Regions from separate parts of the Paenibacillus marchantiae genome, predicted to be linked through region 2. Evidence: riboswitches for the same ligand, from Rfam matches in the RefSeq annotation. Region 2 holds a riboswitch; the other holds the start of a gene.
What was found. A riboswitch is a leader RNA that binds a small molecule or an ion and turns the genes downstream of it on or off. The one in region 2 is predicted to bind FMN.
Positions count from the first base shown of each region.

Region 1: it holds a riboswitch for FMN, as region 2 does, so the genes downstream of both, ribD (bifunctional diaminohydroxyphosphoribosylaminopyrimidine deaminase/5-amino-6-(5-phosphoribosylamino)uracil reductase RibD) here and PTQ21_RS20880 (DMT family transporter) in region 2, are expected to answer to the same signal.

Region 1 is NZ_CP118270.1:5,732,554-5,735,680, forward strand. It holds gene PTQ21_RS25780 (bifunctional 3,4-dihydroxy-2-butanone-4-phosphate synthase/GTP cyclohydrolase II) at 1-97, opposite strand, end outside; gene ribE (riboflavin synthase) at 155-823, opposite strand; gene ribD (bifunctional diaminohydroxyphosphoribosylaminopyrimidine deaminase/5-amino-6-(5-phosphoribosylamino)uracil reductase RibD) at 864-1,967, opposite strand; FMN riboswitch at 2,327-2,490, opposite strand; gene PTQ21_RS25795 (peptidylprolyl isomerase) at 2,637-3,068, opposite strand.
Region 2 is NZ_CP118270.1:4,597,435-4,600,561, reverse strand. It holds gene PTQ21_RS20890 (CGNR zinc finger domain-containing protein) at 1-222, opposite strand, end outside; gene PTQ21_RS20885 (DinB family protein) at 359-856, shown strand; FMN riboswitch at 940-1,091, shown strand; gene PTQ21_RS20880 (DMT family transporter) at 1,236-2,216, shown strand; gene PTQ21_RS20875 (amidase) at 2,353-3,127, shown strand, end outside.

The sequences.
Region 1 (3,127 bases), 1.1 Mb from region 2:
TCTCCCGATCCTCATCATCCACCACAATAACCGGTTTACCCTGCATGAGATCGTAGATGGCTTCCTCAATAGAATTCAGAATGGATTTCTCTAACATAGGTCCCCCTCCAGTTTCCATTTCAATTTATATTTGTAGTTTATCAATTACGATTTGTTAAGCAAAGCCGTGATTAGCCAGGAAATCCTCACTGATACTTCGCGGCTTGCCCGCACCGGTCTCCTGATGTCCCTTACCATAGTGCAGCAGATGATCCACATATTTGCCCAAAATATCACACTCAATATTGATGGTATCTCCCGTCTTTTTCACATTTAATACGGTCTCACCAATGGTATGTGGAATAATGGATACAGTGAATGCGGTCTGTGAAGTATGCACAACGGTCAGACTAATTCCGTCCAGGGTTACAGACCCTTTGGGTATCAGATATTTGAACAGCTGCATATCGTCAGGTTTGATCTCGAAAACAATTGCATTCTGGTCACGTGTAATGCTGCCAATGACCCCAGTGCCATCGACATGGCCCTGAACGATATGCCCGCCAAAACGTCCACCTGACAGCATGGCTCGCTCCAGATTAACTTTGCTGCCGGATTGCAATTGACTAAGATTGGTATGTCGATATGTCTCGGGCATCACATCGGCAGTAAATCCGCCACCCTCCAGAGTTGTCGCAGTTAAGCATACCCCGTTTACAGCTACACTATCGCCAATCTTTAAGTCGTTCATGATGGCGGAAGCTCCGATATTCAGGACCATCGCTTCGCCTTTCCGACCTATCCGCCGCATCTGACCGACTTCTTCCACCAAACCGGTAAACATGCTACCGCCTCCTTTATTTATTTCATTATCGTTAATTCATTTATTCAGGCCAAACCGGAATTCCGCCAATGCTGATATTATCTCCAACTTGCTCAATTTCCAGCTGATGTAATTGAATCGCCTGACTCATGCGCTCTACACCCTCAAAGCGGAAACTGCCTGGTGTTTCGTATCCTCCGACAATTTTCGGAGCAATGAACATGAGCAGTCGATCTACCAACCGCGCTTCCAGCATGGACCCATTCAATGTTCCACCGCCTTCAAGCAGAATTGAACCAATCTCACGCTCACCGAGCTTGCTGAGTGCACTCAGTAGATCAACACGTGGTCCTGGACCACAACGTATAATCTCCACCCCATAGGCTTCCAGCCGCTCAGCCGCTTCAGGGCTCGCCTCATCTGTTGTAAGTACCCAGGTAGGTGCAAGGCCATCCTTGACCATTTTGGCGCCTACAGGCAGACGTAGCTTGGAATCGACCACGATTCGTACTGGGCTGATCCCTTCCACTTGCAAGCGAGTTGTCAGTTCGGGATTGTCTGCAATGACCGTTTCCACACCAACCATAATTCCTTGATGGCGATGGCGAAGCGCGTGTACAATCTCGCGAGCAGACTCGTTAGAGATCCATTTGCTGTCACCGCTACGCGTAGCAATTTTGCCATCCAGTGTAGAGGCCGTCTTCAAAGTTACAAAGGGGAGTCCTGTTGTAATGTATTTGATAAATTTCTCGTTCATCCGTCTTCCGCGCTCACGCAGCACTCCAACTTCAACTTCGATCCCTTGTTGACGCAGCATGCTGATTCCTCTGCCGGATACTTGCGGATTCGGATCTTCGCAGCATACAACGACACGTTTCACTTTCTCATGAATGAGACGTTCGCTGCATGGTGGAGTCTTGCCATAATGACTACAGGGTTCGAGCGTAACGTACACTGTACTGCCTTCGGCATCACTACCCGCCATGTTCAGTGCATGAACCTCTGCATGACCCGTTCCCCGTTTGAGATGACTTCCGAGGCCCACGATACGTCCTTCTTTTACCACGACACAACCGACTACCGGATTGATTCCGGTCTGTCCTTGTGCCCGTTCTGCCATATCCAGTGCTAGCGCCATATAAAATTCATCATTAATCATTTCCAAGTCCGTTCACCCCACGGTTAAAATCTTAAGTTATAGACCTCCCTTCCAACAGAGAGGCATGTTCCATATCCAATAAAAAATCCCCGTCGAACAAACCGTTCGATGGGGATGATGAGAGACATGTGTCACCAGCAGTACTATTGATACATTGCCAACAACACATCGCCCAAAACTTCATTTCAGGCAAGTGAAAGCAGACACATACCTTAATGAACTTCAATTACAGGTAAAGAGCTTCTATGATGTGGCATATGTATGAAGATTTCCGGAAGTAACCGGATTTCTCCCTGCACAGGAAATGAATTCGTCAAAAACTGTACAGCAACACTCCTGCGGAATGCGGCCCCTAAGGACTGCACCCTCTCCTTCTCCCATCCAGACTATACTGTCGGTTCTGGAATTACACCAGATCAGCCATCTGCCACAGGCAGACGGGTCACGGACTTTGCATCAATGCTGGATAGATATCCTCACATACTGCATCACCGCCGGTAGGGAATTACACCCTGCCCTGAAGGATTCGTTGCGTTATTAATTGGATGTTAGCACTTTAACGTCAAAAAATCAATTGTTTTTTGTTCCTTTTTGTCACATACTAACTTTTAATAAGCTTAAGTGTAAACAAAAACCGCTTCGCTAATTGCGAAACGGTTTACATACGTTTATTGATTAAGCTTCTACTACTTCAACTGTTTCCATTTTGTCGCGACCTTCGAAAGCGTCCACGAATTCCATACCTTTGGTTACTTTACCAAATACAGTATGTTGTCCATCCAAATGTGGTTGCGGTTGGTAGCAGATGTAGAACTGGCTTCCGCCTGTGTTACGGCCTGCATGAGCCATAGCCAAAGTTCCACGCTCATGTTTGTTCGGGTTGATTTCACAGTTAATTGTGTAACCTGGGCCGCCTGCACCGGAACCGTTAGGGCATCCACCTTGAGCTACAAAGCCCGGAATAACACGGTGGAATACAAGACCGTTGTAGAAACCGGAGTTAGCCAGTTTCTCAAAGTTTGCTACTGTGTTTGGAGCTTCTTGATCGAACAAATCGATTATAACTTCTCCGCCGTTTGCCATTTTGATTTTCGCTTGTTTCGCCATATGTAAATGACTCCTTTCGTATTGACCATCGTTAATGGTGCCAGAACGCATGACCCTGG
Region 2 (3,127 bases):
TGCATTTCCGTCAGATAAACGACTTGCAAGAGCCTGCAATTCATTTCTAAAGTTTCTCAAGGCTCCCTCCTCTTCCGGAGAAGCAGGTACAGGTGCAATCAGTTGCCATTGTTTGATAAATCCTTGCTGCCATTCGGTTTTACCAAGCTTGTCCTCTGAACGATCCCCGCCACGCCAGTCATGGTAATCACTGTTTACAAAATCAGTCCATAGTCTATCCATACGTACCTCCGCTAAAATGTAACTACCTATATTTAAAAAGATAGTTACAATTATTCATGTTTGGGTTATATTAATTGTAACCACATTTAAGCACTTTAGCTAGTTACCATGAATTCATTTTAGGGAGGAAAAATCAATGACTACAACAGCAACAGAACTATTGCTCATTCAGAAAGATGATACCTGGGATCAATGTAACTGGATTGTGCCTTTATCCAAGGCACTCGAAGGACTGACTGCTGAACAGGCAGCCTGGGTTCCATCATCCGGTGGATTAAGCATCTGGCAGTTGGTTAACCATATGTATTACTATAATCATCGCTTGTTGAGTCGTATTCAGGGCACAACACCCTCTGGTGCTCCTGCCGAAAACAATGAATCCACCTTCGGAGATCCGGGCGACCCTTCTGATACTGCTGGCTGGAGTGTACTTATGCAAAATACAACGCAATTAGCCGGACAACTTCGTGATCAGCTCGCTTCATTAGAAGAATCCGATCTTGAAGCCCCGTACATGGATACAGATGAAAAATGGGCACATGAGCTTGCCCGCTGGGTACTCCACGATGCGTATCATGCAGGACAGATTGTATTATTACGCAGACAACAAGGAAGCTGGAATATCATATTCTAAAAAAACACTTGAACTGCTAGCGCTTACAGGAATAAGATGGACTTATTAATGTTACAGCTTGTTCAATACACAATATAATTGAATAGGATCTTCGGGGTAGGGTGCAATTCCCAACCGGCGGTGATGTTCTTCGGAACCAGCCCGCGACTCGCTGTTTGACCCGATGTAGGGATTCAGCGACTGACTTGGTGTGACTCCAAGGCCGACGGTAAAGTCCGGATGAGAGAAGATCAACACATTGACATGCCGTTACCGAAAGGCTTATTTTCGTACGACATGTCAATGATTGAGCCCCCGTTTATTTGGTGTATACCAAAACGGGGGCTTTTGTCGATTTTGCCAACTGAAGATTCCGTGTTCTGACGAAGGAGTCCTGAATATGGAAAAGACACAACCTGCATCAACAGTTTACCGCAAGGAACGAAGTAATACCGGATTCTGGCTCGTCGTGCTCGGCGCCGCCCTTTGGGGTGTAGATCCACTGTTCCGTATTATTTTGCTCAAAACGATGACCTCCACGCAGATTGTACTGGTGGAACATATTATTGTCAGCCTTGTGGCGATTCCCGTGTTATGGAAGTTCCGGGCCGATCTGAAAAACCTGCGTGCTCGCCACTGGATTGCCGTGATATTTATCTCCTGGGGAGGATCTGCTCTCGCCACGGTATTGTTCACCCTGGCACTTACGCATAACGATCCCAACACCGTTTTGTTATTGCAAAAGATGCAGCCGCTATTTGCGATTGTTCTGGCTAAGCTGCTGCTGAAAGAAACATTGCCTCGCCGCTTCGGTGGACTGTTTATCATTGCACTTGCAGGAACATACCTGCTCACGTTTGGATTTACCCTTCCCCTTGGCAACTGGGACAATTGGGTTCATGCAGGTAGCCTGTTATCACTGGGTGCAGCTGCATTGTGGGGCGGTTCAACAGTTATGGGGCGGCTGATGCTGGGGCAAACCCGTTATGAAACGGTCACCTCTCTGCGCTTTGTCGTAGCCTTGCCACTGCTGATCTTTATGACGTGGAACGAAGGTGCTGCCTGGACATTCCCTTCCGCTACAGGTGAACAGGCGGCTGTAGCACTTAATATTCTGGGTCAGGCATTACTGCCAGGGTTACTGAGTCTTCTGTTATATTACAAAGGGCTCTCCTCCACCAAGGCCTCAGTCGCAACGCTCGCAGAACTGAGCTTCCCGATGGCCGGTGTACTGGTAAACTGGATTGCATTCCGCACATTAATTACATGGGAGCAACTGGTGGGCTTCATCCTCATCTGGATTGCCCTATTCGCCATCTCCAAACAGCAAGAACGATCAGCGACTCCGGCTGACGGTGCACCAAAGCTCCGTACGGATTGAATTTTATATAAAAGCAAATCAATTAAGGCACTGGACATCCTTTGAGATGTTCAGTGCCTTTTGTCTTTTCGCTATTCCGGTGGTACGATGACTTATGGAATAGTAGATTAAGTCAATTTAGAGAGGAACGATCATCATGTCTTCGTCTTCATCATTTTCGTATACATCTTACGATGCTATAGGTTTGGCTGAATTGGTTCGCGCACGGGAGATATCGCCTGTCGAATTGCTGGAAGCGGCGTATGCACGCCTGGAAGAAGTGAACCCGCAGCTCAATGCAGTCATTCGTACATATGAAACACGTGCACGTCAGGAAGCGAGTATAGTTCGCCCGGGAGAGCAGCCCTTTGCCGGCGTGCCCTTGTTATTGAAAGATATCTCTCAATCCCTGGAAGGTGAAATTCTCACCTCGGGTTCTCGTCTTCTCAGTGAGCATCGGGCACAGCGGAATTCTAATTTCGTTTCCCGTCTGCGCGATGCAGGCTTCATTATCATCGGACATACCAATACACCGGAATTTGGCCTGAAAAATATTACTGAGCCCCGTCTTCACGGTCCAAGTCGAAATCCATGGAATACGAATCACTCGCCAGGCGGTTCAAGTGGAGGTGCCGCTGCCGCGGTAGCCTCGGGAATTGTCCCCCTTGCGGGAGCCAGTGACGGTGGCGGTTCCATCCGAATCCCTGCTTCATTCAGCGGCTTGTTCGGACTAAAACCTACACGTGGACGGACACCTGTTGGACCAGGAGTTGGTCGTCAGTGGCAGGGTGCTTCGATTGATTTTGCCTTGTCCCGTTCCGTTCGCGACAGCGCTGCTTTGCTGGATACCCTGCAAGTGATTCAGCCCGAAGCTGCGTTTCATGCTCCCCTCTTTCCAGGCAGCTACTTGGCTGATATGAACTATCCTCATC